DNA from 3 places in the Guggenheimella bovis genome. Region 1 is predicted to be linked to each of the others. Evidence: riboswitches for the same ligand, from Rfam matches in the RefSeq annotation. Region 1 holds a riboswitch; each other region holds the start of a gene.
What was found. A riboswitch is a leader RNA that binds a small molecule or an ion and turns the genes downstream of it on or off. The one in region 1 is predicted to bind cobalamin.
Positions count from the first base shown of each region.

Region 2: another riboswitch for cobalamin. It lies ahead of ACUB3H_RS03320 (ABC transporter substrate-binding protein); the one in region 1 lies ahead of ACUB3H_RS06055 (energy-coupling factor ABC transporter permease).
Region 3: another riboswitch for cobalamin. It lies ahead of ACUB3H_RS00560 (ABC transporter substrate-binding protein); the one in region 1 lies ahead of ACUB3H_RS06055 (energy-coupling factor ABC transporter permease).

Region 1 covers NZ_JBQWTF010000001.1:1,212,355-1,222,794, forward strand. The annotation lists gene ACUB3H_RS06035 (zinc ribbon domain-containing protein) at 1-660, shown strand, start outside; gene ACUB3H_RS06040 (glutaredoxin family protein) at 684-914, shown strand; gene ACUB3H_RS06045 (hypothetical protein) at 907-1,611, shown strand; gene ACUB3H_RS06050 (alpha/beta hydrolase) at 1,608-2,396, shown strand; cobalamin riboswitch at 2,440-2,609, shown strand; gene ACUB3H_RS06055 (energy-coupling factor ABC transporter permease) at 2,722-3,462, shown strand; gene ACUB3H_RS06060 (energy-coupling factor ABC transporter substrate-binding protein) at 3,466-3,759, shown strand; gene ACUB3H_RS06065 (energy-coupling factor transporter transmembrane component T family protein) at 3,740-4,555, shown strand; gene ACUB3H_RS06070 (energy-coupling factor ABC transporter ATP-binding protein) at 4,539-5,345, shown strand; gene ACUB3H_RS06075 (sirohydrochlorin cobaltochelatase) at 5,324-6,043, shown strand; gene cbiD (cobalt-precorrin-5B (C(1))-methyltransferase CbiD) at 6,033-7,100, shown strand; gene cobI (precorrin-2 C(20)-methyltransferase) at 7,090-7,767, shown strand; gene cobM (precorrin-4 C(11)-methyltransferase) at 7,764-8,528, shown strand; gene ACUB3H_RS06095 (cobalt-precorrin 5A hydrolase) at 8,506-9,456, shown strand; gene cobJ (precorrin-3B C(17)-methyltransferase) at 9,453-10,175, shown strand; gene cobK (precorrin-6A reductase) at 10,172-10,440, shown strand, end outside.
Region 2 covers NZ_JBQWTF010000001.1:642,418-652,857, reverse strand. The annotation lists gene ACUB3H_RS03365 (tRNA1(Val) (adenine(37)-N6)-methyltransferase) at 1-322, shown strand, start outside; gene rsmI (16S rRNA (cytidine(1402)-2'-O)-methyltransferase) at 319-1,128, shown strand; gene ACUB3H_RS03355 (response regulator transcription factor) at 1,166-1,840, shown strand; gene ACUB3H_RS03350 (sensor histidine kinase) at 1,837-3,261, shown strand; gene ACUB3H_RS03345 (chromate transporter) at 3,221-3,793, opposite strand; gene ACUB3H_RS03340 (chromate transporter) at 3,780-4,367, opposite strand; gene ACUB3H_RS03335 (FHA domain-containing protein) at 4,426-4,929, shown strand; gene ACUB3H_RS03330 (FtsW/RodA/SpoVE family cell cycle protein) at 4,922-6,199, shown strand; gene ACUB3H_RS03325 (peptidoglycan D,D-transpeptidase FtsI family protein) at 6,183-7,583, shown strand; cobalamin riboswitch at 7,633-7,803, shown strand; gene ACUB3H_RS03320 (ABC transporter substrate-binding protein) at 7,914-9,083, shown strand; gene ACUB3H_RS03315 (FecCD family ABC transporter permease) at 9,098-10,129, shown strand; gene ACUB3H_RS03310 (ABC transporter ATP-binding protein) at 10,138-10,440, shown strand, end outside.
Region 3 covers NZ_JBQWTF010000001.1:92,681-103,120, forward strand. The annotation lists gene ileS (isoleucine--tRNA ligase) at 1-1,112, shown strand, start outside; gene ACUB3H_RS00540 (RluA family pseudouridine synthase) at 1,109-2,014, shown strand; gene pyrR (bifunctional pyr operon transcriptional regulator/uracil phosphoribosyltransferase PyrR) at 2,011-2,529, shown strand; tRNA gene ACUB3H_RS00550 (tRNA-Thr) at 2,543-2,617, shown strand; gene ACUB3H_RS00555 (Rqc2 family fibronectin-binding protein) at 2,630-4,240, opposite strand; cobalamin riboswitch at 4,270-4,406, shown strand; gene ACUB3H_RS00560 (ABC transporter substrate-binding protein) at 4,463-5,422, shown strand; gene ACUB3H_RS00565 (FecCD family ABC transporter permease) at 5,422-6,384, shown strand; gene ACUB3H_RS00570 (ABC transporter ATP-binding protein) at 6,381-7,148, shown strand; gene ACUB3H_RS00575 (hypothetical protein) at 7,482-8,393, shown strand; gene ACUB3H_RS00580 (FAD:protein FMN transferase) at 8,433-9,443, shown strand; gene ACUB3H_RS00585 (FAD-dependent oxidoreductase) at 9,440-10,440, shown strand, end outside.

The DNA.
Region 1 (10,440 bases):
AAAGAGTATCCACTCGATCAAGTGATCTTTGTGAATGATAAGGAGATTGGAACGGTTTCTGATTTCAAATCCTCCGATCTTCTCCTCCTTCCTTTAGAGGAGACCGATAAAGTGCAAATTGTCTCCCCTCAACGTGCTCTTGAAGTGAAGACGAATCTTGCCATCGAAAAGAGCAACGTCTCTCCTGGTCGCTTTACGATAGGGCCCGTAGAGGAAGGTACTGTGAAGTACTTAAAGAATCTCATGCTCACCTATGTGAGAGAAGATCGAGATGCAAACTATCACAACCAGCTCTTCTACTACGGCACGGTCATGAATAATAGTCCCGACCACGCGCGACTAAACGATGAGATGAATGCTCGCATCGAAAGAAAAGAGTATCTTGAAATTACTCCAATCTCTGTGACCTTTGACAACGACTCCTTCGAGTATTTTGCTGAAAAAGGAACGATCTACATCTCCTTTGTCGAACGCTATAAGTTCCATTATAAAAAGTTTGTCGAAGGAAAGATGGTGCGCGAGGGAGACGGCAGCTCCAGTAAACTCAAGATCATGGCACGTAGCTTTTTCGGCTGGAAATTCTACAGTGGAGACGAGAATAAAGAGCTTGGAGGAAATACTGAGACAATACAGGTTGAAGAATTCAATTCGGGGTATTAGTAGGTAGAAATTGGAGGTATAAAATGAAAGAAATTAAATTGTATACAAGTTCAACTTGTCCTCATTGTTATACGGCAAAGGATTATCTCTCAAAGGAAGGCATTCCTTATACAGAGCGTAACGTCAGCAACGATCCAGAAGCTATGAAGGAATTCAGAGAGCTAAAGGTGATGGGCGTTCCGACCTTCGTCATTGGCGATGAAGTCATCGTAGGCTTTGACAAAGAAGCTGTCCTGAAAGCAATGAATGACTAAGAAAAGCTCTCTTAAAAAGAGAGCTTTTTTCTTGGCTTTTGGACTGCTTCTCTTTCTTCTCATTCCCACCGAACTCCGTGGCACGAGTCTCGTAAAGCTTCAATCTATTTTAAGTCACCATGATCTCTTTAAGAAACACGATGTTTCGATCAGTTTTCCCAGTCATCCTGACTTTAGCCTAGGGATGAAACGCTTTGACACGGATAAACTTACGATCTACTATAACTTTGGAAAATTTGAACACTTCCGTTCAAACTTCTATCACCGTGAAAGTGATACGTATAATTCCCACTTTGGAGCCTATCTTTTAGAGGGAATGCGAACGGAGGAAGAGATTCTAGAGAGCTTTCGATACGATCAGACGATGCTCGTTCTACCGTCGATTGGGAAAATGGATGGTGTATTTTGCGTTCTAGAGATGGAACGAAAAGAGACCCGGGGAATGGTTCGAATCGATGCAACCGTTGAGACCAACAGTCCGCTTCATAAGAAAAAGGGATTTTTTACAGGCTACCTCCAGTATGGAAGCCCGTCCTATGAGGGCGAAGATTATCCCGTAGAGAAAAGCGAAGCGAGAATCTACATCCATTATTTAAAAGATAAAGATGCGACTGTCATTACATATGTCATGGCTAAAAATAAAGAGATTGTCGAGCGTTATTCCAAAGAAATTTTAGAAAGGATAGTGATCAAATGAAGATAGATACCACGAACCTTCAAAGTGGTGGTGTACTTACAAGCTACCTCTTTGACAAAAAGACAGAGGATGAAAACTGGAAGCCAGTAAAGCGTCCTGCACTCTTAATCCTTCCCGGTGGAAGTTACATGTACGTATCGAAGCGAGAGGGAGAACCTGTAGCACTTCATTTTTTGATGGAAGGTTACCAGGTCTTTGTCCTAAAGTATCGAACGGGTGAGGAGTCGATATACCCTAATCCTCTAATCGATGTGAAGGAAGCGATGGAGTATATTCTCAAAAATTCCCAAGAATTCTCAGTCGACACAGAGAAGATTGCCATTATGGGCTTTAGTGCAGGGGGCCATTTAGCACTCGTCTATCAGTCGAGCGAATACATCAAAGCGAAGGCTACAGTTTCGATCTATCCGATTGCAGCCTTTGGAGAAATGATTAAAGCTTATGGAGAAATTGACTACGACGTAGAATTTCCCATAGGTGCCATGATCTCAAACTACGAAGAGGAGAAGGATCCTGAAAAGCTCATAAAGAAAGACAACCCACCTCTCTTTATCGCTTACTTAAAAGACGATGAACTCATTCCGAGTTACACGACGTCGCACTACGTGACAGAGTTATTAAAAGCTGGCTGTGACGTGGAAGCACACCTCTTTAGAAAGGGACTACACGGTCTAAGTGAAGGCACAGGCTTATCGAATCATTCGAGAAACGTTGATCGAGACTTTTCTCTTTGGGTCCCACTTTGTAAAAATTGGCTACGAGGGATTTTAGAGTTTCAACTATAGTGTTGACAGTCTTTCGTTCATCCCTTATGCTTAAATAGAACTGAATAAGGATCAAAGATCAAGCGTGTGAATACACATGGGAATCAAGTGCAAATCTTGAACGGTCCTGCCGCTGTAAGGAGGGAGAATTCTACTGATGCCACTGGGAAACTGGGAAGGCGTAGAATGTCTGAGATCTCCGAGTCAGAATACCAGCTGATCTTTTTACACATCAAAGCTCTACAGGAAAATAGAGTGTGTTGGGAGTTAAACACTGCTATTTTCATAGCAGTTTTTTTGTGCCCTTATTCCTAAGACAACAGGTCATTTGTCAAAGGAGGATAAGATGACAAAAAAAGAGAAATCGTTACTCGTACTCGCACTCGTGGTTGCCTTTGGTTTTGGAATCGTTCCCACAGCCAGTGGCATGCACATCATGGAAGGATACTTATCGCTTCCCTTCTGTATCGCTTGGGGAGCTGTGTGTCTTCCGTTTTTAATACATAGCTACTTTTCCATGAAACGCATCGTAAGTGAGCGCCGTGAAACCGTATCGCTCTTAGCGATGATGGGTGCCTTTATCTTCGTTTTAAGTGCATTAAAGATTCCATCGGTTACAGGTTCTAGCTCCCATCCGACAGGAACAGGTTTAGGAGCAGTCCTCTTTGGAGCGTCTCCCATCGCTCTCTTAGGTCTCATCGTACTTCTCTTTCAAGCGGTACTGCTCGCCCATGGAGGACTTACAACACTTGGAGCTAACACTTTCAGTATGGCCATTGTTGGACCGATCGTAAGTGCTGTGATCTATAAAATGATGAACAAGATGAAAGCTCCGAAGCACTTTAGTATCTTTCTTGCCGTAGCTCTTGGTAACCTCACGACTTATGTCGTCACAAGCGTTCAGCTTGCACTCATGCACCAAGGAGCTGGCGTGGGCTTCATGACATCACTCACAAAATTTTTAATGGTCTTTGCGGTGACACAGATTCCACTTGCAATCATCGAAGGCCTCGTCAGTGTCATTCTCGTCATGGCCTTAGAAAAGTATGCAGCACCCGAACTCAAGCGTTTAGGATATGAGAGGTAAGACATGAAAAAAGCATTTCTATTATTGTTATTAGCCGTCGTCATTGCCGTTACACCCCTTCTTTTTATTAAAGACAGTGAATTTGCAGGTGCAGACGGTGTCGCAGAAGAAGTCGTAGAAGAAGTGAATCCTGGTTATGAGCCTTGGGCAGAGCCCATCATGGAACCTCCAGGAGGAGAGACCGAGAGTCTTCTCTTTGCACTACAAGCAGCTCTCGGTGCTTTTGTCATAGGCTACATCATGGGCGGTTTTGTCACGCGCTACCGCATGAAGCATCATGAAGTCGAAGCTCTTTAAAGGAGCGCTTTCGGTTATAGCGTTTGTAAGCCTATTTTACGGTCGAACAGAAAGAATTCATATGGGTGTCTTTCTTGTCATCGTGATGTTTTACATCCTACATGAAAGTCATCACCTTCGAATTGAGCGCATTCAACAGAATCACGCACTCATTGGGCAAAAAACAGGGCTTAAGGTCTTGTTTTTTGCCTTTCACATGATAGCCGTGCTTGTGATCGATTCGCTTCCTTTCTTACTAGGAGTCTTAATCTTAGAGGTCTTCTTTACGCTTCTATCTAAGATTAAGCTTAAGCACATGATCGAAGTCATGGCACTACCTATGACCTATGTGCTTTTAAGTATCGTTGCTTTCCGCTTGAGTGAACTTAGCTACGAGAGCGTCATTCTCATAAGCCTACGTGCTTTTGTAGCCTTTACAACGCTCCTAAGCTTTTTACTTATGACCCCTATGCATGAACTCATCACCTTTTTATCTGGAAAACTGCCAAAGCTCGTGGTCGACCTCTTGTATCTCATTCATCACGACATCTTTGTCTTTTTAAAGCACTCTCACGAAGTCTCAAGAGCAGTGCGTGTCCGAGGGGGTTCCCTAAACGTTAAGACGGCTGCCCTTCAAGGCGTCTCCATCTTTATGAAAAGCATGCACTTTAGTACCTTACATAGCAGAGCCTTAGAGACGAGAAATGTCGGAGAACGAATCGAGTTTCTTACTAGGAAAAAAGATCCACGCGTTTCTTTAGGACTTCTCCTCGAACTCATGCTACTTTCAGGAGGTATCGTTGTTTCAATTATCTGATGTATCCTTTTCCTATGAAGACGATCTCGTATTAAAGGATATTGAATTAACCATAGAAGAAGGAGAGCGCGTCTGTCTGATCGGCTCCAATGGATCGGGAAAATCGACGCTTTTAAGCCTACTCATAGGGTTAGAGCATGCTAAAAAAGGAAAGCTCTCCTTTAAAGGACAGCCGTACTCAAAGGATAAGACCTTTTTGAGAACGCTTCGACGCGAGATCGGTTTTCTCTTTCAAGATCCCGATACCATGATGATTGCACCGACTGTCTTTGAAGAGATCAGTTTCTCTGCAGTGAATCAAAAAACCGATGAAGAGATTATTGAAAAGCGAGTGGAGATGCTCTGTAAGCGCTTTTCTTTGGAAGGCTTTGAGGAGAGAGTCGTCTACCACTTAAGTGGAGGGGAGAAGAAACGAGTAAACCTTGCGAGCGTTCTCGTGACAGATCCCAAAGTGCTTTTAATCGATGAACCGGAGTCGAGCCTCGACCCATATCAAAGGACTGTCATGGAATCGTATCTCGAATCGATTGATAAGACCTTTGTCGTAGCGACACACGATATGAATTTTGTTTGGCAGTTTGCGACGCGCGTCGTCGTATTACATGAAGGCAGGATTCTTTTTGATGGGAAAAAGGAAGCGTTTTTTAGCAATGAAGCGCTTGTAAATGAAGCGAATCTCGAACTTCCTGTATTTTATCTCATCTCAAAGCTACTACAAAAGAAGGGAATCATTGAAGAAGATAAGCTTTTCTACAGAAAGGAGGAGCTATGCGAGGCATTCTATTTGTAAGTTTTGGAACGACACATATTGAAGGGATTGAAAGAGCCATTACGCCCCTTACGAAGTCCCTTCAGACTTTGGGGCTTCCTCTTGAACAAGCCTTTAGTTCGAACATTGTGAGAAATCGCTTGAAAGAAAAGAATCGTTTCGAAAAGAGCATCGAAGAAGCGATATGTGCTCTTAAAGAAAAAGGGGTAACAGAACTTATCGTACCTACGACCTTTCTTTTAGAGGGCTTAGAATATCAGAAGCTCGAAGCGAAGCTTAAGGAATCAGAACTTCGTTATCAGCTAATAAAACCCATTTTAAGAAGGGATATTGATGCGAAAGAGCTTATTCAAAAGCTTCTTAAAGCGTTTGATAGAAAGGAAGATGAACTTCTTCTCATGATGGGTCATGGAACGAGTGATGAAAGTGGGGCGGTGTATCAGCTGTTAAATGATACATCGATAGAAAAGGGTCTTCCTTTTAGAGCCTTTGCGATTGAAGGCGAGCCTTACTTTGACTCCGTAAAAGATACCTTTAAAGGTTCCATCTTTCTTGCACCGCTTCTCTATCTATCAGGAGAACATGCGAATAACGACATGATCGAATTCTACGAAGAACTTAAGAGCTTAGGCTTTGCTACGCGCTATACGACCGTTTCTTTAGGAGAACTATCTTGGGTTCGAGAAATGATTTTTGAGGAGACAAAACGTGCCCTTTGAAGCATACAAAGAGATCGGTAAAGAAAAACTTAGACTCGGCTTTACGACAGGGACAGCAGCGACCCTTGCTGTAAAAGCAGCGCTTCTTACACTTCTTACAGGAGAAGAGCAGTCCACGGTGTCGATCGTAACACCTTCAGGGATGGAGGTTGAAACAGAAGTCGAGCGGACCGAAAAGAAGGAACATTCCGTTCGAACGTGTGTAAAAAAGGATGGCGGTGATGACATCGACCAAACGCATGAACTCGAAATCTGTGCCGAGGTAGAGTGGAATGACCACTATGAACTCACGGGTGGTGAGGGGATAGGGATCGTCACAAAAAGAGGACTCAGTATTCCTGTAGGAGATTATGCTATAAATCCAGTCCCACGACAGATGATTAAAAAAATTGTCCACGAACTTTTGGATGACGGCAAGGTCAAGGTTTCCCTCGATGTTCCTCAAGGAAGAGAAGCGGCCAAAAAGACCTTTAATGAACGCATGGGCATTGAAGGGGGCATCAGTATTATCGGAACGAGTGGCATCGTTGAGCCCATGAGTAATAAAGCACTCATTGAAACGATCCGCATGGAACTCAACATCCTTAAAGAAGCGGGCGAAAAAGAAGTTCTTTTGACACCTGGAAATATCGGTACCGATAGGCTTCAGTCCTTAGGGCTTAAAGGAAGAAACGTACAGTATTCAAACTTCTTAGGAGAAGCTTTAGACTTCGCGGCGCAGTATGATTTTTCTAAGGTTACGGTGCTTTCTCACATTGGAAAACTAGTAAAGGTTTCACTTGGGGCAATGGATACCCACTCGAGAACCGTAGATGGTAGAAAAGAAGCGATCATCGCAGAAGCCTCTCTTTTGGGCGTCGAACGTGAGATCTTAGAGAAAATAGATAGCGAAGTGACAACGGAAGGGATGTTTTCCCATCTTAAGGACGATCCCAGGTATGAAGCACTCAAAGAGAGATTATACCTTAAAGCGAAAGCGAACATTGAAAGACGACTCGGTCACAGTGCACGAGTGATCACATTTTTAGGCGAGGAGATTTGGGGCGATGGGTTCTAAACTATATGGAATAGGCGTGGGTCCGGGGGATCCCGAGTTACTCACATTAAAAGCATTAAAGACGTTAGAAGCGGTCGACGTCATCGCTTATATCGTCACGAAAAATGAAAACAGCATGGCGAAGGATATCGTAGAGGGGCTCGTAGATTTTAGTACGAAGGAAGAACTTCTTTTAGAATCCAAAATGACAAAGGATAAAGCACTTCGAGATGAAGTACACAAAAGAAATGCTGAACGCATCGTCGAAGTACTTAAGAAAGGTAAGAGCGTTGCCTTTCTTACGATCGGAGACATCACCATCTATTCTACCTTCCGCTATATCTCAGAATTCATCGAAAAGAATGGTTTTGAGGTCGAGTGGATCAACGGCATTTCTAGCTTTTCTGCAGCTGCCGCGAGAGCCAAGATGAGTCTCACGGAGATTGACGAATCGCTTCACATCTACCCTGCGAGCTTTCCCATCGAATGTGAAGGCCATTCTGGTACCCAAGTCTTCATGAAGAGTGCTTCCCATTACGAAGCACTTCGTGAAAAGCTCTTAAAGAATAAAAAAAGGTCCTATCTCGTCTGTGAAAACGTCACCGGAAAGGATGAAAGCATTCTTCCACTCGAAGAAAAGACCTCTAGCTCATACTTTACACTAATCATTTCAAAGGAGACCTTATGATTTACTTTATTGGAGCAGGAAGCGGTTCCGTCGATTACATCACCGTTAAAGGAGCACGTATCCTTAAAGAAGCAGACGTCATCGTCTATGCAGGAAGTCTTGTGAATGTCGACCTGTTAAAAGACGTAAAGCCAACGTGTAAGCTTTATGACAGCAAAGAGATGGACCTCGAGGCAGTGTTAGATGTGCTTACAAGTGAGAAGGGAACGGTCGTGCGCTTACACTCAGGAGATCCTAGTCTCTATGGTGCGATCCGTGAGCAGTTTACACGCCTCGATGAACTCGGTATCGCTTACGAGGTCGTCCCTGGAGTCTCTTGCTTCCAAGCGGCTGCTGCAACACTTAAAGCAGAGTACACGCTTCCCGATGTCTCTCAGACGCTCATCATCACGCGCATGGAAGGAAGAACGCCCGTTCCGGAACTTGAAAAACTCGAACGCTTAGCGAGTCACGGAGCGAGCATGGCCATCTTTTTAAGCATCAATCTCGTCGATAAGGTTCAAGAAGCACTACTTAAGGGTGCTTACACGGAAGAGACACCTGTCGCTGTTGTCTATAAGGCATCTTGGCCAGAAGAACGCGTATTCCGAATGAAGCTTAAGGACTTAGCCAAAGTCGTAAAGGAAAATGATCTCACGAAGACTTCGATCATTTTAGTTGGAGACTTTTTAGGCGATACCTTCTCGCTTTCAAAGCTCTACGATAAGACGTTTGAAACGATGTATAGAAAGGCCGAAGATGGATCTTCTGCTAGCCTTTAGTGATGAAGGCCAACGCATCATAGAAAGAATAGAGACCTTTCTTCCAGAGGCGATTCTTAAACCAAGAGAGATGGCTGGAAGTGAATTCCTAGAAAAGCACATCGATAAAGCCGAACGCATCGTCTTTGTCGGTTCAACGGGAATTGCCATTCGCTTGATGTTAGACTATATAAAGAGTAAGACCAAAGACCCTGCCGTCGTCGTGATCGATACCAAGGCTCGCTTTGGCATAAGCCTTTTAAGCGGACACTTAGGTGGAGCCAACGACTTCACAAACTTTTTAGCAGAGAAGCTTCAAGCGACGAGCGTCATTACGACAGCTACCGATCTAAAAGGACTCGTCGCCGTCGACGTATGGAGTCGAAGAATGGGCTATGAACTTCTCTATCCAGAGCGCATCGTAAACGTCTCTTCGAAAGCACTTCGAGGAGAGACGATTCGAGTGAAAAGTGAAGTCGAGGTCGAGCTTCCCGAAGGCTATGCCTTTTGTTCGGAGAATGAAGATGTACTCATAAGTCCTTACGTAAGAGAGACGAAAGGAGTTCAGCTTGTTCCCAAGCTCTTTCACCTAGGAATGGGTGCTAGAAAAGGAGCTCCAACGAGTGAGGTCTTACGCGGTACACGTGAATTATTAAAGGAACAAGGGATTCGAGAAGAAAGCATTAAAGCCGTTCACTCCATCGATATCAAAAAGGAAGAGGAGTGTTTAAAGGAAGTCGCAAGCTACTTTAAGGTTCCCTTTTTGACTCACACGAAAGAAGAGCTAAACCGCTTAAAGGGAGACTTTAGTAGTTCTGAACTCGTCCTTCGTGTGACGGGGGTAGACTGTGTTTCAGAGCGTTCAGCACTCATAGATAGTGATGAGCTCGTAGTAAAAAAGATCAAAGGAGAGGGTTTTACGCTCGCTATCGGAAGGGAAAGAAAATGATTTTATATGTCGTTGGGATCGGCCCAGGAAGAAAAGAAGAGATGACCATAGAAGCATATGAGCTTCTAAAGAAAGCTGACATCATCGTCGGTTATAAAACATACGTGGAACTACTAAAAGAGTTCTTCCCAGAAAAAGAATTCTTTCAGTCGACCATGAAGAAGGAAACGGAACGCGTCGATGAAGCGTTTCGTCTCGTTCAAACGGGAAAGGACGTTTGTCTTGTTTCAAGCGGGGATGCTGGAATCTATGGATTAGCCTCTCTCGCTTATGAAAGAAGACCAGAAAACGTAGAGGTCAAGGTCATAAGTGGCGTCAGTGCCTTATCGAGTGGAGCGAGTCGCTTAGGAGCTCCCTTAGGTCATGACTTTGCAGTGATTAGCTTAAGTGACCTTTTAACGCCACTTGAAGAGATCTTTATGAAGGTCGAGCTCGCATCAAAGGCCGACTTCAACCTCGTCATCTACAACCCTTCAAGTATCAAGCGTCATGACTATTTAAAGCGTGCTGTAGACATTATGCTTCAATATAAGGATCCTACTACACCAGCTGGACTTGTAAGGCAGATTGGAAGAAACGACGAACATATTGAGGTATGCACACTAAAAGAACTCTTAGAGAAGGAAACCGACATGTTCACGACTGTCTTTGTCGGATCAAAACGCACAAAGACCATCGATGGATTCTTAGTGACTTCAAGAGGGTACGACCGAAAATGAATGAGGTGTTTCTCTTTGCTGGAACCACAGAAGGAAGGCTTTTAGTCGAAGCGACGAAGGATTTCGTTCCTTACCGCGTCTTTGTCGTCACAGAATATGCAAAAGACCTCCTTACCGATGTAAGGGTCGAGGTGGGAGAAAAGAGCGAGGAGGACTTAAGAGCGTTCTTTTCTAAAAAGCCCGCTCTCGTCATCGATGCGACGCACCCCTATGCGAGAAACATCACGAAGACTTTAAGAAAGCTAACTTCAGAGTATGGCATCGA
Region 2 (10,440 bases), 570 kb from region 1:
CGAGGTCATGATGAATTTAAGAGGCCTTGTAGAGGCTGCAAGCTTTGCCTTAAAGCCTAAAGGTGTCTTTTATCTCGTATACCATGTGAATCGCATGGATGAGCTCTTTCTAGAACTCGAGCGGCTTAACTTTCGGGTAAAGCGCATTCGTCTTGTCTATCCCAAGAAGACGAGTGAAGCGAACCTCGTACTCGTAAAGGCCGTAAAGGGTGGGGGAAGAGAATTAAGAATTGATCCACCGCTCATCGTCTACGAAGGGGCAAAGTACACCGAGGAGATTGAAAGAATCTACGACGAGGTTCAGATTGAGAGGAACGAATGAGTGTAACGTTTGTAGCAACACCGATAGGGAATTTAAAAGACATCACGATCCGTGCGTTAGAGACGCTTAAAGAAAGCGACATCATCGCCTGTGAAGATACGCGCCATACGAGAAAGCTTCTTAGTCACTACGATATTCACGTTCCCCTTATGGTCTACGACGATCATCACGATGCTTCGGGCTTAGAGAAAATTATAGCTATGCATCAAGAGGGAAAGAACATTGCAGTCGTTAGTGATGCAGGTATGCCCGTTGTGAGTGACCCAGGAGTTCTACTCGTGCGTGAACTTATAAAGCTCGACATTCCTTTTTCCGTCCTTCCTGGGCCTTCAGCCTTTGTGAATGCCTGGGTGCTTTCTGGAATCGAATCCTCGAGCTTCACTTTTTTTGGATTCCTGCCTAGAAGAAAAAAAGAACGATTAGAGACTTTAGAAGAGCTAAAGAATAAAAAGGAAGCCCTCATCTTCTACGAAGCCGTGCATCGCATCGATAAAACCGTAGAAGATATCCTTTCCGTCTTTGGTAACCGAATGGTTTCTCTTTCTAGAGAACTCACAAAGCTCTACGAAGAGACGATTCGAACTGACCTAGAGGGCTTAAAAGAACTCTTAAGGGAGCGTGAGCTCAAGGGTGAACTCGTACTCGTCGTAGAGGGATGCCAGGAAGAAGAACAAAAGAACCTAGAAGATCGCATCGAAGAGGTCTTACAAGCTGGGTATTCTAAAAGTGATGCAGCGAAGCTCATTGCTAAGGAATATGGGCTCGCAAAAAACGAAGTGTATCAGCTTCTCGTGAACGATAAATGACACAATTCGCTGATAACTTTAGCTTGAGGTGAAAGCGATGAAAGAAAAAATTTTATTTGCAGAAGATGATGAACGCTACCGCTTCATGGTAGGAAACTTTTTAGATAAAAATGGTTATGATGTGACGTTTGCGTCAAATGGCGAAGAAGCCATCGATCTCTTCTTTGAAAACCCGCACTTCGATCTCGTGCTCCTAGACATCATGATGCCTGTGATGACGGGGTTAGAGGCGGCTAAGATCATCCGTGAAAAGAGCGATGTTCCGATCATCTTTCTCACGGCCTTAGGGGATGAAAATAGTGAGATTGAAGGACTTCGTATCGGTGCAGACGACTACATCACAAAGCCCTTTAGCTATCCCGTCTTTCAGTCGAGAATAGCAGCAAACTTGAGAAGAAAAAGGCTCACCGAAGAACAAGTCTTAAAGCAAGGTGACCTCATGGTAAATATCGATAAGCGCACCGTTTCCATTGCAGGAAAAGAAGTCGATTTGACTCCAAACGAGTATCAACTACTCGTCTACTTTATGAAAAACGAAGGCGTTGCTCTAAGTCGCGATCAGATTATCGATAGCGTTTGGGGCATGGCCTTTGAGGGTGACGGAAGAAACGTCGATACACACGTCAAACGCCTTCGCTCTAAACTTGGAGATTATGGCGCTATGATTAAAACCATCTACGGTTACGGTTATCGCTGGGAAGCCGTATCATGAAGTGGCACTCCATTCAGACGAAAATCTTTTTAACCTTCTTAGCGGTCATTTTACTGATCATTTCCTTGACCGTTCTTTTGAATGCCTCTCTTTTTAAGTCCTACTCTTTAGCGACCGATAAAAAGCTCATGCTCGAATACTTTGAAGAGATTAAGGAGCGAGTCGACAAGGGAGAACTTACAGAGACCTTCCTCGTAGAAAAGAGTGAGGAGACGGGTATTCAAGCGACTCTTCACGATTATCCAGAGCTTCGAACGATCGCGACGAGTGCTAGAGGGACTCGAATGAGTACCCACATGCGAAATATCACGTATAATCACGATCAGCTCGGCTTTATCGAACGCGATAACAACCGAGGAGGTACGCTCATCTACGTCGACCTCATTTCAGACAAGCTGATCGTTTCCATGTACAAGCCCTTTGCCTTAACGGATCGTAATGTTCGGGTGAGTAACCACTTCTTAGTACTCGTGGGCTTAGGTTTAGGTTTACTCGGAGCCATCGTCCTATACTTCCTTGTCACACGAACCGTTCGACCGATTCTTTACCTTCAAAAGCAGACAAAGCGCATGGCAGAGCTCGACTTTTCCGATCGTTTTAAAGCCAAGGGATTCGACGAGATCAGTGAACTTGGTCGAAATGTCAACGCTATTAGCGATAAGCTTTCGACGACCATTGATACGCTTCAAAGTGATCTCAGTAAGCTCACCGAGATCGATAAAGTGCGTAAGGAATTTATGGCGACCGTTTCGCATGAATTTAAAACGCCTCTTGGCATCATTAAGGGATACACCGAGAGTCTTAAGTACAACCTCGTAGATCCTAAAGATGAAGAGACGTATTACGAAACGATTATTGAAGAAACCGACCGCATGGCAGAGCTCGTTCAAGATTTAATCCTCGTCATGCAGCGTGAACTCGGACAACTCAAGCTTAAGCTCGATCAAGTGAAGCTTTTAGAACTCGTTCACTTCTGTGTCGTTCGTTTTCAAAAGATTGATCCTAAGCGAAGCTTTGAAGTCGAGGGAGTCGATGTAACGGTTGAAGGGGACGAGCGTGCCCTTACACAAGTTTTAGATAACTACCTCATTAATGCCGAGGTCCACGGATACGAAGATACACCCATCGTCGTTCGCTTAGAAGACCGAGGTGAAAGTGCCTACGTGTCGGTATTAAACGAAGGACCTAGAATTCCAGAGGATCAAAAAGAAAACATCTGGAAGAGCTTCTCGAAGCTCGATAAGTCGAGAACGAGAAGAAAAGGGAGTGGATTGGGTCTCGCCATTAACCGAGGGATCATCGATGCTCACGGCGGAGAAATTGGCTTTTTAAACCGCGAAAACGGCGTCGAATTCTACTTCACGATACCTAAGGTTCAACCTAAAATTGAGGAAACAGAGAGTAAAGGATCGCCCCAATGAGACTAGATGCACCCATCAGTGCGAGTGGGGAGATCTTTTTCTTTAGGCGAAGGACTAAGAAGCATAGGAGGAAGAGTCCAAGTCCTATGGGATTAAAGGAGACAGGGGATCCAGGTGTGATGTCTTCTAAGATCGTAAAGGTCATGAGGCTTACTGCGACGGAACTAATCATGGCGCTTACGGCCGGATGGAGACCGATGAGTAAGGATTGGATGCTCTTTACGTTATTGTACTTGTAATAGAGATAAGCAAGTGCCAGTACGATAATGACAGAGGGAAGGACCGTACCCAGAGTTGCTATGAGGGCTCCCTTAAATCCTGCAACTTGTAGACCTACGAAGGTTGCGGAGTTAATGGCTATTGGACCAGGTGTCATCCAGCTGATCGTAATGAGGTCTGTAAAGTCTGCCATCGTAAGCCAGTTGTTGTAATCGATCACTTGACGTTCGATGATAGGCATCGATGCATAACCGCCACCGATCGAGAACAGTCCTACTTGAAAAAAGGCCCAAAATAATTTAAGTAGTAGCATTGTGGTCTCGATTCTTATAAGCTTTATACTCATAGCGAAGGAGTGCGATGACAGCACAGCCTAAAAGGACTAAAACAGGGTTTAGTTTTAAGAGCAAGATGAGTGCAAAGCTAAAGCACATGATGAGAATGTTGAAGTAATCCTTTCCTTGCCAGAGCTGATGGAAGAGGGCGATGGCAACATCTAAAAGGATTGCAGCAACGGCAGCCTGCGTGCCTCGAAGGGCAACTCTTAGGATGACGTTCGTTTTAAAAGCTGTATAGAAAAAGCTGATACCGGTGATGACGAGTAGCGGTGGAAGAACCGCTCCGACGACACTTACGAGGGCTCCCTTGAAGCCCTTTAGGCGGTAGCCTACAATGAGAGAAGCGTTAATTGCTACCGCTCCTGGAGCGCTCTGGCTAATCGCCGTCATATTCATCATCTCGCGGCTTGTCAGGAGTTTTTTGTTCTCCACGAGTTCCTTTTGTAGGAGGGAGATGATTACATAGCCTCCTCCAAAGGTCAAAAGGGAGAGTTTAAACATCAACCAGAATAAGTAAAAGTAGCTTGCAGGAGTCGTTTTTTCATCCATCGGATCACCTTCTTTCGAGGCCTAAGGACCCATGATATAATGGGAACAGGAGAGAATTATGGAACAGTTTATTACAACCATAGAGGAGCTTTTACATGCTCCCATCATAGGTAACATCGACCTATATACGATTTTTAGCAGTATCTTACGATACGTCTTTGTCTTTATTGTACTCTATTTCATCTATCTCATTGTACGCATGATCTATCTCGATCTACAGCAGACGATGCTCGTACCGAGTGAGGGAGATGCGATCTTACTCATCATTCACAGAAAGGATCAGATGCTCTTTGGACTTCGTCGAGAGTACCTTTTAAGTGATAATGAATCGATCGGAAGAAGTGGTGTCAATACGATTGCGCTTCCTTCCGGTTACCTTTCAAAGAAACATGCGCATCTCTTTGAAGAGGATGGGAATTGGTATATCAATGATTTAGATAGCCAAAATGGGACCTTTGTAAACGGAAAACGCGTCACAAGTCCAACCGTTATTCATGATAAGGATATCATAAGCTTTGCTGGATTAGAAACGCTTTTCCTCTTGGAGCAATCGAATGAGTAGAATTATTACCGAGAGACGACTCGAAAGAAAGCGTACTCGGTACAATCTGAGCGCGAACTGGTTGCTCTTTTGGTTTCAGATCTTAGGGCTCTTTCTCGTGTTGAATTACGACCCGAAGAGCTTTAACATGAGGAGCTTGACCTTTGCTATCGCTCTCATCGTGCTGAGTCACCTTTCAAACTTTTTAATTAAGCGCTTCACTTTAGGTGAGCCTTACTTTATCTTGATCACGAACATGCTCTTTTCGATCGGAATCCTCATGATCTACAGGCTTCGTCCTGAACTCGGTGAAAAGCAGCTGATGTTTTATGCACTCGGCATCGTGTGCTTCTTTTTGAGCTACTTTGTGCTTAAACTTTCAGTCCATTTTTGGAAGCACATGACCTGGTTTTTCTACCTTGCGACCATTGCTCTCATCGTCGTTACGATTCTCTTTGGTAGAAATCTTCGAGGAGCCACAAACTGGATCGTCATCGCTGGCATTCAGTTTCAACCGGGAGAGTTTTCGAAACTCACCTATGCCTTTTTCTTAGCGTCCTATTATACCAACATGGATAAGATGAAAGGTTGGTTTGCCTCGTACTTACCGATGATCTTGACCTATGCGTTAATGGGACTCTTTGTAAAGCAAACGGAACTTGGAACGGCGGCTGTGATCTTTGCAGCCTTTGTCTGCACGCAGCTTTGCTTCGATCGAAAGAGGATCCCTGTCGTATTAAATATCCTATTTGCCTGCGTAGGACTCTTTCTAGCTTATAAGCTCTTTCGCCACGTACGCGTGCGCTTTGACATCTGGCTCAATCCTTGGGAAGACGCAGCAGGAAAGGGTTATCAGATTGTTCAGAGCCTCTTTAGCGTCTCGGCTGGAGGTCTCTTTGGCCGTGGACTCGGCTTAGGAAACCCTCAGACCATACCTTTTAGCTACTCGGATTTTCTCTTTTCAGCCCTCATTGAAGAGATGGGAATCTTCATGGGAATAGGCGTCCTACTCCTTTATCTCATCCTCTTCTACCGCGGTCTTAAGGTGAGCCTCAACCAACCCGATCGCTTCTACCGCATCCTTTCATTAACGGTCTCTATGATCTTTGTGATGCAGGCTTTTGTCGTGATCGGAGGCGTCTTAAAGGTCATTCCCTTGACGGGTATGACACTGCCTTTCATGGCGCACGGTGGTTCGAGCCTTTTGACGAGCTTCTTACTTCTCGGGGTGCTTCAATTTACCTCAGAGCCGGTGCTCGAAAAGGAGGAGAAAAATGAAGCGAACCAATAAAAGACGCATCATCGCACTCCTCATTGGAGTCGTTCTGCTCTTCATATCTTTAAGTTTCTACCTCGTCTACTTTCAGATGAGTATGGCTGAGGATCTAAAAAAGAATCCGAACAATACGCGCTTTCTCGTAAACGAAGGAGAGATCAGGCGTGGGTCTATCTACGACGTCAATGGAACGGTCCTTGCAGATACAAAGCTCGTAGAAAAGAACTATGTGAGAAGCTACTACTACCCTTATAGCTACGCTCACATCATTGGATACTCTTCAGAGCGCTTTGGTAAGACCGGTCTCGAATCGGCCTTTACGAAAAATCTCCTAGGCGTATCGGAAAGTGGTCTCTTTAGCGAGCTCAAAAAAGCACTACGCGATAAAGATGTCGGTAACGACATGTATCTTACAATAGAAAATGAGCTACAGACCTACGGCTTTGAGCTACTTAAAAACCATAAGGGTGCGATTATCGTTTCAAATGCAAAGACCGGAGCGATCCTCGCGATGACCGATAGGCCTGCCTTTAACCCAAACCAACTAAAAGAAAGCTGGTCTCAGCTTGTAGACGACGAAAATGCACCGCTCATTAACCGTGCAACTCAAGGACTCTACGTACCAGGGTCTGTCATGAAGGTTTTGACCTCGATCGCGATACTAGAAAAAGGAATTGACCTTTCTTATAACGATACGGGTGTAGAAAAGATCGGCGGATACCAATTTGGTAACTACGACGCTAGAAGTTACGGTGAAGTCGGTTTAACCGAAGCCTTAAAGTACAGTATCAATACGTACTTTGGTAAAAAAGGCGTAGAGGCAGGAGCAGCGAAACTTAAAGAAGTCAGTGAACGCTTTCTCTTTAATAAGAGCATTCCCTTTGACCTACCTGTTTCTAAGAGCAAGGTATCGTTTGATGAGGGGATGGAAAAGAGCGAACTCGCAGCCAGTTCCTTCGGTCAAGGAAAGACAGTCGTCACACCGCTTCAGATTCACCTCATCTCTCAAGCGATCGCAAACGACGGCGTGCTCTTAAAGCCCTATTTAGTGAGCGAATGGCACGGTCCAGGAGGAAATATTCTCTCGGTGACACAGCCTGAAGTTCTAGGGACAGCCGTGGAACCTCGGATACTTGATCCTCTCTTAAAGGGACTAAAGGAGACGGCTTCAGTAAACGGCCTAAAGAGCTCGAAGTCGATTCAATTCTTCGGAAAGACCGGTACGGCACAAAATGAAGGAGCGAAAGATCACGCGTGGTTTACAGGTTTTGTCACACGTGGTGAAGAGTCCTATGTCGTAACCGTAATCCTTGAAAATGAAGGAAAAGCGGCTTCAAAGAGTGCAGCACCTCTAGCAAAGAAGGTGTTTCAGAAGCTCCTTGAGATTCGAAAAGAATAGCATATAGTATTGACAAAACCTTTTAGGCAAGCTATCCTCATAATATAAATTAATAACGTAGTAGATTTGTAACGTAAGTTTTAAAAGGGAATGTGGTGAGAATCCACAACAGCCCCCGCTACTGTAAACGGACGATGACTCATGATGCCACTGGGAAACTGGGAAGGAGAGTTATCGGTTGATGTTAAGTCAGGAGACCTGCTAATCTGCAATGCCAACACTTTCGGTGGGAAATGTGGAAAAGCAAGTTTTATTTTCAATGAGCCGACAGTGGATTTTATCCATTGTCTTTTTTTTCCCTTTTCGACCGAATAAGAAAGAAGGGAATTCATGAAACAATTTTTCAAACGAACGATTAGTCTATTACTCATTCTCACTCTTTTAGTGAGCTGTACACCTAAGGGAGACGTGCCGACTACAGAAAGCACTTCGAGTTCCGAACCTGTAAAAGAAGTGAATTCAGAATTAGTTTTAGATCACGAAGAAGAGCTCCTTTACGCTAAAAATTTTACGCTAACTCATTACAAAGATGGCTACAAGATGTTTACCGTAAGTAGTGCTCCTGACAAAAAATTTCTCCTGGTACCAGAAGGAAAAGAAGCTCCGTCTAGCCTAGATGGCGATGTTGTTATTTTAAAAGCTCCAATTCAAAGAATACATATGGTAAGTACTGGAATGGCCGCTCTCTGTGATGCAATAGGCGGACTAGATCGCGTCGCTTCCACTGGGACTCCTGCCAAAAAGTGGTTTGTCGATGAGATCAAAAAGCGAGTTGAATCTGGCAAGATCAAATTTGCTGGAAGTTATAGCGCACCTGATTTTGAGACGCTAACAGGTTTAAACATTGATTTAGAGATCGATACGACCATGCTTAGTTCAAAACCAGAAATCCAAAAGAAATATGAAGAGTTAGGAATTCCTGTAATTATCGAAACCTCCTCGAAGGAAGGCCATCCACTAGGAAAAGTCGAATGGATCAAGCTCATAGGTGCCATTGTAGACAAAGAGAAAGAAGCCAATGAGTTCTTTTTAGATTCCGTAAAGAAGGTCGAAGAGGTATCGAAAGTTCCTAAGAGCGGAAAAACCGTGGCTATGTTCTATGTGAGCCCAACGAATAATACTGTAAGTGCTCGCAATGGCGGTGATTACATGGCCAAAATGATAGAGCTTGCCGGTGGTGAGTATATCATGAAGGATGTGAATCCTCAAAAGAGTGGTCTCGAAAAAATGAACTACGAAGAAGTTTACACGAGATGTAAGGATGCGGATATCGTATTCTATCTAAACTACTTTAAAGACCAAGTTAAGAACATTGATGATTTCTACGCAATAAATGATCTATTTAAAGAGTTCAAAGCGGTGAAAGAAGGAAGATTATACATCACTTCATCCTCATACACGCAAGACATCGTAAATCTTGCGAACATGATCAAAGATATGCATGATGTCATCTCAAATCCAGATTTAGAAGAAACTAGAACGATGAAAAAATTGCATTAGAGAGGAGATTTGTTTTGGCAACAAAAAATGATCATCATTTTCTGCGCTATCACATCGTACTCTCTTTGCTACTCCTTCTATTTATAGTTGGGGTTGTACTAAATATTAACTCAGGTAGTGCGTCTATTCCATTCGTTAAGATTTTTCGTACCATATTTTTTAACGAAGATCACGGAAGTACCGTGAGTAATGTTATTTGGAGACTTCGACTCCCAAGGCTTCTACTAGCTACAGTACTTGGCGGAGCGCTCAGCGTATCGGGATTATTACTTCAAACCTTTTTCCGAAACCCGATCGCTGGGCCGTTCGTCTTAGGTATTTCTTCAGGTGCAAAGATGATCGTCGGCCTTGTCATCGTCTTTGTACTTGGAGAGTACAAGAATGTTCCACCATATACATTGGTGCTAAGTGCTTTTATTGGCTCACTTCTTGTTATGGCTGTGGTGCTTTTTTTCTCTCAATTTGCGAGAAGTATGCCGATGCTCTTGGTGATAGGTATTATGATTGGTTATGTTTGCTCTTCCGTGACAGACTTTACGATAGCCTTTGCTAAAGATACGGATATTGCGAATCTAACAAGCTGGTCGATGGGAAGCTTTAACGGAGCAAGCTGGGGGACAGTTAAGCTATCTTCGATCATTGTATTTATTACGCTTCTCTGTTCCATACTGATCTCGAAGCCGATGAATGCGTTTCAGCTAGGAGAAGGTTATGCCATGAGTATGGGCGTTAACATCAAGCTTTTTCGATTGGCTTTGATTACCTTTTCAAGTATTTTATCAGCTTGTGTAACAGCCTTTGCTGGGCCGATATCTTTTGTAGGAATCGCAATTCCACAGGTAGCGAAATTACTTATGAAAACTTCAAATCCCAAAGTAATTGTTCCAACTACTTTTATTACAGGAGCTGTCTTCTGCTTGTTCTGTGATTTGATAGCCAGAACTGCTTTTGCTCCAACGGAGCTTGCTATTGGGACGGTGACGAGTGCTTTCGGAGCTCCCATTGTGATTTTTCTTATGCTAAAACGTCGTGCAGCTGAGCAATAGGAGATGCTATGTATTTTGAAACCAAGGATTTATCCGTGGGCTATCACGGAAACATTTTAATTCAAGATATCAACTTATCCGTTGAAAAAGGGAAAATTATGACTCTCATAGGTCCCAATGGATCGGGTAAGTCGACGATTTTAAAGACGATAACGAAGCACCTTGAAGAAATTGGTGGTGTGGTAACGATAGACAGTGAAAATATCCTAAAGTGCTCGAATAAGGAGTTAGCAAAAAAGCTTTCTGTTATGCTAACGGATCGAATCAATCCTGACCTCATGACTTGTAAAGAGGTCGTAAGTATGGGGAGG
Region 3 (10,440 bases), 1.1 Mb from region 1:
CAAAGCTTGAAATCGAACCAAAGGATCGCAGTGAACTCGACCGTTGGATTCTAAGTAAAACGAATAAACTCATTCAAGACGTGACGAATGCCTATGAGAGCTTTGACCTAACGATCGTCACACGTCTCATTCAAGACTACGTGAACGACGACCTCAGTAACTGGTACATCCGCCGCTCCAGAAGACGCTTCTGGCAAAGTGGTATGACTGAGGATAAAAAGGCTGTCTTTAGAACGACCTATGAAGTCTTAAAGACCGTGACACTTCTGTCTGCACCGATCGTGCCGTTCGTTTCGGAAGAGATTTACCGTGCACTTACGAATGAAGTCTCTGTTCACCTAGCGAACTTCCCTAAGCATGACGAAACACTCATCGACGAACAGCTTATGAAGAAGATGGAGATGGCAAAGACTATCGTTCAGCTCGGACGTGCATCGCGTGAAAGCGTATCGATTAAGGTACGTCAGCCACTTTCTCGAGTCCTCTTAAGTAAGACATTAAAGGATGAACTTTCTAGCTTAGAAGACGTCATCATGGAAGAGTTGAATGTGAAAGCAATCGACTACATCGAAGACGACGCAGAGTACTTAAACTTCCAGCTTAAGCCCGTTTTCCCTGTCCTCGGACCGATCTTAGGTAGCAAGATGGGACTCTTCCAAAAGGAACTCAAGCAGAGAGATCCGAAGGAACTAAGTAGAAAACTCCGTGCAGGAGAAAAGGTCACCTTTGACCTTGGCGGTGAAGCTTTCGAGTTCTCGAAAGAACACATCGACGTGACGGTAACGGCGAAAGAAAACTACAATGTCATGACAGAGCAAGATCTCTATGTCATCTTAGATACCTCCTTAGGCGATGAACTCGTAAAAGAAGGTTACGCGAGAGAATTTGTTTCAAATATTCAGCAAACACGTAAAGCCATGGACTTAAATGTTTCTGATAAGATCAAAGTCACCTACACGAGTACACCTGAGTTTGTAGAAGCCATTAAGCTCTACGATGGCTTCATTAAGACCGAAGTCCTTGCGACAGAACTTAAGGAAGCTCAAAACGACGGTGAAAACTTAGTATTAAATGGACAACCGACACAAATTAAAGTGGAAAAGGTTCAATGAGCCAAAAAAAGTTTGAAATTACGGAAGCGTTTCAAGGCGAGAGAATTGATCTCGTCCTTGGAACGCTTACCGATTTTACGAGAAATCAGCTCCAACAATTTTTAAAAGAAGGTCTCGTTCAAGTGAACGGCAAGGTCGTTAAAAAGTCGTATCTCTGTGAGGTAGGGGACAAAGTAATGATGGAAGTCATCGAAAAGGAACCCACCGAGCTAGAAGGGGAGAACTTACCCTTAGAGATCCTCTATGAAAACGATCGCTTTGCCATAGTCAATAAAGAACGTGGGGTAGTCGTTCATCCTGCACCAGGTCACCCTGATGGAACGCTTGTGAACGCTCTTTTATACCACATGAATTCTCTGAGTAATGAAAAGGACACGATTCGCCCTGGAATCGTCCACCGAATGGATAAGGACACTTCAGGCGTACTTCTCATTACAAAGACCAATGAAGCCCATGAATACTTTAGTCGACTCTTTAAAGCACATGACTTAAAAAGGTGTTATGTTGCGATCGTAGAAGGTGTCATAAAAGAAGACGAGATCGTCGTAGAAGAAGCGATCGCTCGTAGCGAAACGAACCGAAAGGCTTTTACGGTAGATCCTAGTGGACGATACGCAAAGACGCTCGTAGAAGTTATAGAGCGCTTTCAAAACTACACGCTCGTTCGCTGTACACTCTTTACTGGAAGAACGCATCAAATTCGCGTTCATCTAAAGTATCTAAACCATCCCATCGTAGGAGATCCCGTCTACGGCATGAAAAAATCGAAGATAAAAAAAGACGGTCAGTATCTCCATGCGATAGAACTTGGCTTTACCGATGAAAATGGTAAAAGCTATGACTTTAGCGTCGATCCGCCTGAATACTTTCAGTCCTTTCTTCAAAAAATGAGGCAAGTATGAACTACAAAACGATTATCATGGAACACGATTCCATCGAGCGCACGTTAAAGCGCTTAAGCTATGAGATCATAGAGCGCCACAAGGGAGTCGATGAACTCGTACTCATCGGTATCTATACAAACGGCGAATGGATCGCAAAGTTCATCAAAGAACAACTCGACCGCTTAGAAGGAGCCGATGTTCCGATCGGCTTTGTTGATATTGGAAAATATCGAGATGACGAACGAGTCGTTACGGGAGACAGAACGCATCTACCTTTTGATATTACGAATAAAAAGATCATTTTAGTCGATGACGTTCTCTATACGGGAAGAACCTTTCGAGCAGCGATCGAATTACTCTTCGATTTAGGTCGACCGAAGCAGATTGAAGCGGCTGTTCTCGTAGACCGCGGTCATAGAGAATTACCGATTCGAGCTGATTACGTCGGAAAAAATATTCCTACTTCACAAAAGGAAAAGGTTGTGGTAAGATTAGAAGGTAACACCGACGAATTTTGTGTTTATCTGGTGTAAAGAATCTAATTTTGCTGATGTGGCTCAATGGCAGAGCAGCGGTATCGTAAACCGCAGGTTGTCAGTTCGACTCTGACCATCAGCTCCAACAAAAAAAGACCTAATGGTCTTTTTTTCTTTGTAGAATTTGCTGTAGATCCTTCGTTACATAACGCGTCTTTTGATTCGTATAATTCACAAAACCCGTGGGGGAGCCACTGGGCTTTTTTACAAAAGAAAGCTTCGTATAATCGACAGGAACGTTAGGGCTCTCCGAAGCCTTTGAAAAATGGGCTGCGAGCATTGCACCAAAGTGAATGTGGTCTTCTTTTAAATTCTCTAAGGGAGCATCTGCTAGTACGTGACTACCAGGGATGTTTTTCGCATGAAACCAGGTCCTGTTCTTATTTTTCGAACGGATGGAGAGCGCTTCATTCTGTGAGCTATTCTTACCGACGTAAAATCTAATTCCCTCGTATTCAAAGAGATGCGGCTTACTTTGCTGTTCTTTCGCTTGAACTCTTTTCTTTTTGATGACACCGATCCGTACGAGCTCCGATCGCACTTCATCGATCTCTTCTTTCGTCGATAGCTGAGAGAGATCGTATTGAATTTGAGCTAATATTTCAAGTTCCTTGTCGGCTTCTTCAAGTTGCTCCTTGACGTAGTTTTGCCCACGCAGTTCCTTACGGTAGCGCTCGTGGTAATAAATGGCATTTTGTACAGGAGTCTTTTGTGGATCGAGTGGAATGAGAATCTCCTCATCTGATTCAAAATCCTTTGCGAGAAGCTCTTTTTCATGTCCCTTTAAAAGATAGAGATTCGCATAAATGAGATCTCCATAGAGTCGATAGCGATCGCAAAGCTCGAAGTCCTTAAGCGTCTTAAAGAGCTTTTCTTTTTTTAGCTCCAACGAATCGATTCGTCCCTTTACAAGGTGTAAGAAATTCTTCGCAGCTTCTGGTGCCGTATTCTCTTTCTTTCTCGAAGCATAGAAGAGTTCCATGGCTTCAGAGAGGGAAGAGACCTCTTTGGTTTCAAGCTTCTCATTCTCAAAGGAATGAAAGTCAACAATCTGATCTTCTTTTAGGTAAAGCGTAGGTGATTTTTGTTCTAATAAGAAGCGATGAACGTCAGCAAAGGTTCCACTCTTTACATTATCCGGTAGGAGTTTAATGAGCCTCTTATGAAAGCCTTTAAAGTCTAGGGCTCTCGTTTCATCAAAGGGCTCATAAACATCCTTACAGACCTCTTTATCGCTCTTAAGTACTTCATACTTCTCATGCGTCAAAACGAGATGGCTTTCATTCGAAGAGAGCTTTATCGCCCTTAAGACCACATCCTCTTCATCGGTTAGGATCATGTTGCTGTGGCGACCCATGAGCTCGATATAGAGACTCCATTCGACCGTTTCAAAGAGTTGGTTTGATGAGAGAAGTTTAAACTTCACCGTGCGATCAAAAAACATCTGCTCGATCGAAAGGATCTTGGCGTTTTCGAGGGCACTTCGCCAAGGCATTAAGTGAGCGGGTTGAATGTATTTTAAGTCGGGTTTACTTGAAAGAAGCCCAAGATGGTAGCTCTCTGCTCCCAGGTCTATGAGTAGAAACAGATCGCCCTTGAATTTTAAAACGAATTTATTTCCTTCTGCCATCCAAAGCTTTTGAACGCGTTGATTTAAAAGCACGTTCGCTTCTAGGATCCAGTTTTCTATAAAATAACTATCAAACATAATGTACCTCTAACACATCATAGCACACGCATTTGACAGCGTGTTATTTTATGATAAAATTAGAGAAACATAAGATGTAACCATGGAAATCGGTGTGAATCCGATACGGTCCGGCCACTGTGATTCGAAAGATAAGTCAGATACATGGAAAAACTATCACTCACCAGGAGATGAGCTAGCTTGCTTCCCTGGTGGAAGCATTTTTTAATTTTAGGAGAAAACATGAAAAAGAAACTGTCACTACTACTCGTCGTCTTAATGATTGTCACTGGACTCGTCGCATGTACGAAAGCGGTTCCATCAGGTGAGCCACAAAGTACAGAAACAGTAACACCTCAAGAATCTACAGAACCTGTCAGTGAATCCGCTGAACCCATTAAAGTAACAGATTCTTTAGGTACAGAAGTAACCTTTGAAAAGCCTGTAGAAAAGGTGGTATCTCTCGCTCCAAACATGACAGAGATTCTCTTTGCTGTAGGCGCTGGAAAGCAAGTCGTTGGACGCACAGATTACTGTGAATATCCAAAGGAAGCAGCTGAGATTCCAAGTATCGGTAGCATGCTTGAACCAGATGTAGAAAAGATTATTACAGCGAAGCCTGATGTCGTACTTCTAGCAAACCCCAATGAAGAAGTGACGAAGAAGTTAGCTGAAGCTGGCGTAAAGGCTCTTGTTTTACAAAATGCAACAAAAGTCGATAAGACATTCGAAATAATCGAAACAATCGCGAACCTCACTGGTCATAAAGAAGAAGGCCAAAAGGTCACAGCTGACATGAAAGCCAAAATCGAAGAAGTAGCAAACATGGTAAAGGATGCTACACCAGTTACAGTCTATTATCCAGTAAGCGTTGGTAAGGATGGTGACTTTGCAGCAACAGGTGATACCTTCATCCACGACATGCTAATGATCGCTGGTGGAGATAACATTGCGAAGGATGCTCAAGGTTGGAGCTTTAACCTCGAATCGATCATTAAGGGAAATCCTCAAGTGATCATTGTAGGACAGGGCATGGGTGTCAAAGAGAAGCTTCAAGAAACAGATGGTTATAAGGATTTAACTGCTGTTAAAGAAGGAAAAATCTTTGAGATCGAAGCTGACCTTTTAGAGATCCAAGGACCTCGCATTGCGGAAGGTATCTTAGAGCTTGCTAAGATCTTACATCCAGACTTGGTGAAATAATGATTCGCTCCAAAAAAGCCGGACTGATTTTTATTAGTCTGGCTTTTATCCTCATATTTATCGCTTCCCTTATCATAGGTTCAGAATCGATCTCTCTAAAAGAAATCTTTACACCCACCGATGAAACAGCGAGGCTCATTTTATTCAAGCTAAGGCTTCCAAGAGCCATTGCAGCTGTCCTCATCGGCATGGGTCTTGCATCGAGCGGAGCTGTCTTTCAGTCGGTACTAAATAATCCCATGGCAGACCCCTACATGTTAGGTGTGAGTGCCGGTGCAGCCCTAGGAGCAAGCGTAAGCTTCATCCTAAACGGAGGAGCTATTTTAACACTTCTACTATCCTTTGGAGGTGCCATCGGTTCTGTCCTTATAGTCTTTTCCATCGGGAAAAAAAGAGGGCTTCTAAACGGCACCACGCTCATCTTAGCAGGTATCGCATTGAGCTTTCTCCTAAGTAGTACGACGAGCCTCATCGTCGCTCTTAATAGAGAGCGGATGGAACGCATCATCTTTTGGACCATGGGAAGCTTAAACGGGATTCAAATGAAAGAACTTACGTATCTATCGGTTCCTTTAATCCTAGGTAGCCTTTCTTTTCTTTTCTACTGGAAAGACTTAAACCTACTTTACTTGGGAGAGGACCGTGCCAAAGCGAGCGGCGTCGATACAGAAAGAAGAAAGCTTGAGCTACTACTCATTTCGTCTCTTGTAACGAGTGTAGCTGTAAGTCTCGGAGGAATCATAGGATTCGTCGGACTCATTGTACCGCACATGGCAAGACTTCTCGTGGGAAACGACCATAAACTCTTACTTCCAACGACACTTCTTACAGGAGCGACTTTCTTACTCCTCTCAGATACGATCGCAAGGACCATCGTTTCTCCCATGCAACTACCGATCGGTGTCGTTACGAGCTTTTTAGGGGCGCCGTATTTCATCTATCTTTTAAGGAAAAAGCAATGATCGAAGCAAAGAATCTCTCGATTACGATCGATGACAAACCGATTCTAAAAAATCTAAATTTTAGCCTTAAAAAAGGATCACTTGTGAGTATCCTCGGCGAAAACGGCGTAGGAAAGACGACGCTCATAAAAGCCATCGCAGGCATCCTTCCTTACGAAGGAAGTCTAACGCTAGATGGGGCAGAGATTAAAAGCTTTTCTTCAAAAGAGAGGGCAAAACGATTCTCCTACTTAGAGCAGCTTCAAACGACAGTCTTCGATCTCACCGTCTGGGAATACGTTAGCTTTGCTCGCTACGTGCATACCGATTCCTTCCATGATCTTTCCAAAGAAGATCTTGAAATCGTAGACTACTATATCGATCTACTGAAACTAAACGCCTTTAGAGACCGCTCCTTAAAAGCCTTAAGTGGGGGAGAACGTCAGAGAGTCATGATCGCATCGGCTTTTACACAGTCGACTGAAATTCTTCTTTTAGATGAACCGATCAGTTTCTTAGACATCAGCATGCGCTATGAAATGCTGGAAGAAATTGTCACCCTTGGTAAGAAGGAAGGAAAGACGATTTTAAGCGTTATGCATGACATCGATCTTTCCGACCGTTACTTTGACCAAGCACTCGTCTTAAAAGAAGGGACACTTTATTCTTATGGCCCGAGTCAGGAAGTCATTACCCCAAAGATGCTTCAGGAGGTCTTTTCTATCGATGCAGAAATTCTAGAAAAGGACGAAGAACGCTTCTTTTTGATATCTGCAAAACGTTAGCGAACACAACATTATTACAATACTGTGTCAAATATTACGTAATCTAAAGTCCAGGTTCTTTATTTATTTTTTGAGAGCGCTTCACGTCAATTCTTTTTGAGTGAAGCGCTTCCTTTTTCTATTTACCATTTCTCTAAGTGCTAATATATCAACGTTTGTAAGCCTTAAAAACTAATCCTAAAAAGGTCCGAAAGGTTCATATCGAGTCACTCAATATGTAACAATCGATTGTATACAGTTGGCAAAGGCTATGAATTAATCTGTGTTTTTTCCAAAAAACTCATTGACAATCTCAAAATTTGTAATAGAATACTTCCATATGGAGGAACAACTATGAAAAAAACGTTATCAATTCTATTAATTCTTGCACTTGTACTCGTCGGTGTTGTTGCATGCCAACAAAAACCAGCTGAGTCACAAGAGCCAGCCGCTTCTTCAAACGAAGCAACAAGTCAACCAGCACCAGCTCCAGCTCCAGCTGAAAACGGTGCAACACTCAAAGACGGTACATACTTCGCTACTGGCGACAACTTCGATGAAAAGACAGGTTGGAAAGACGCCGTTCTTCTCGTTGTAAAAGACGGCAAGGTAGAATCAGCAAACTGGAACGCTATCAGCAACAAAGTCGGTTACGACAAGAAAACAGCTGTAAAGCTCGGAAAGTATCCAATGGTTGCTGCTGGTAAAGCACAAGCTGATTGGGACGTTCAAGCGAAGGCTGTTGAAGACTACTTCGTAGCGAACCCTGATCCTGAAAAGATCACTTACAAAGACAACGAAGGTCATACAGACGCTATTAGCGGTGTATCCATTCACGTAAACGGATTTTTCGATGTAGCTAAAAAAGCTCTTGCTCAAGGACCTGTTGAAAAGGGACCTTACACAGATGGTTCATACCATGCTGAAGACGAAGACTTCGGTGAAACAGGTTGGAAAGAATTCGTCGATGTAACAGTAATGAATGGTAACATCGTAAGCGTTAAATGGAATGGTCTTAACAAAGATAATCCGGAACTTGATAAGTTAACAGCAGTAAAAGAGGGTAAATACCCAATGGTTGCTAAAGGTGGTGCAAAGGCTGAATGGGATGTTCAAGCACAAGCTGTTGAAAGCTTCTTACTTGAAAAGCAAGATCTTGCTTCCATCACATACTCAGACGCTGAAGGCCACACAGATGCTATCAGTGGTGTATCCATTCATGTCAAGAACTTCTTTGAATTAGTTAAGAAAGCGCTTGGAATGTAATAATGAAAGGGCCATAGGCCCTTTTTTTTTGGAGGAATTTTGAAACGAATCGTCATTTGTCTACTTGCACTCTTTCTCATAGGTTGTCAAGAAAATAAACCCGTAAGTTTTGAATATCGAGAGTTTTTCGCTATGGATACAGCCATGCGTATTCAGCTCTACGATCATGGGACCGAGGAGAACTTTAAAAAGCTTGAAACGCGCGTAAGAGAGATTGAAAATACGCTCTCAACGACCGTAAAATCGAGCGACATCTATAAACTAAATAACAATCCAGAAAAGATTCTCCTAAATCCAGATACCTATGCCTGCTTAGAGGCGGCAAAGGCTATGTACGATCGAACGGGTGGTGCCTTTGATCCAACCATTCGTCCCGTTGTGACGCTTTGGAACATTGGAACGGAGAGTGCGAGAGTTCCCGCTCAAGCTGAAATTGACGATGCCTTAAAGCACGTTGATGGATCAAAGCTTCAATTACAGAAGGAAATGAAACTTCCAGAAGGTATGAAGCTAGAACTCGGAGCGATTGCAAAGGGCTATACAGCAGATGAGTTACGTAAGACTGCGGAGAGTTTAGGCATTCGAAATGCCATCTTTAACCTCGGTGGAAACGTACTCGTCATGGGAAGTAAGAACGGACAAGACTTTAAGGTTTCGATTCAAGATCCAAACGAGGAGCAAAATAGCTTCTTCTGTACCGTAACAGGAACTGACTTTACGGTCGTTACGAGTGGAGACTACGAACGTTATTTCATGGTAGGGGATAAGAGGTATCATCACATCCTTGATCCTAAGACAGGGTACCCTTCCGATAATGACTTACGTAGCGTATCGATCGTAACAAAGAGCTCAACCCTAGCAGATGGTTTTAGTACTTCTCTTTTTGTCATGGGACTAAAAGATGGACTGGCTCTAGCAAAGAAGACGCCTGAAATTGGCGTGATCTTTGTAACAAAGGACAATCGGGTTATTATTACTGACAATCTAAAGGATCGATTTACCCTCGATAATACAAACTACAAGCTAATTGTAGGAAAGGAGAACGAATGAAAGAGATCGTCGTACTGGGAGCTGGTTACGGCGGCATATTGACAGCGAAAAAGCTGGCAAAGCGCTTAAAACACGAAGATGTAAAAATTACGCTGATCGATAAGAATACGTATCATACGATGCTAACAGAACTTCATGAGGTCGCTTGTGAACGCGTACCGAATGAAGCCATTCGAATTGATCTTCAGAAGGTCTTTGCTCGTAGAAATGTCAATGTCGTTCATGACCTCATCGAAACGATCGACTTTGATCAAAAGAAGATGAAGGGCACGAAGGGCGATTACTCCTACGACATGCTCGTCATCGCATCAGGATCTAAACCAACCTTCTTTGGTACACCAGGGGTTGAAGAAAATGCCTTTAAGCTATGGAGCTTTGAGGATGCTGTTACGCTTAAAAATCAAATTCACGACGCTTTTCAAAAGGCATCGGTTGAATTAAACGAAGAAAAAAGAAAAGAACTCTTGACCTTTGTCGTCATCGGCTGTGGATTCACAGGTATTGAATTTATCGGTGAACTCGCTGAGTTCAGAGATCGCCTCTGTCAAATCTATGGTATCGATCAGAAGGAAGTTCGCCTCGTCGCTTGCGATATGGCACCAAAGATTCTTCCGATCTTTGACGACGTCGTCATTGAAAAAGCTAAGCGTTACTTAGAAAAGATGAACGTCGAGATGATCTTAGGTGCTAAGATTACAGGCGTGACGGGTTCTAGCGTAGATTTTGATGGTAGAGAACCCATCCGTACAAAGACTGCTGTTTGGGCTGCAGGTATTGAAGGAAGCGACCTCATGGGTGCGATTGACGCTCCAAAGAATGGTCGTGGACGCATCGAAACCGATGAATTCCTTCGCATGAAAGGCCGTGAAGAAGTCTATGTCACAGGCGATAACATCTTCTACATCGCACCTGGTGAACAACGTCCAGTTCCTCAGATGGTTGAAAACGCGGAACAATCGGCTGAAATTGTCGCTAAAAACATCGTTTCAACCGTTAA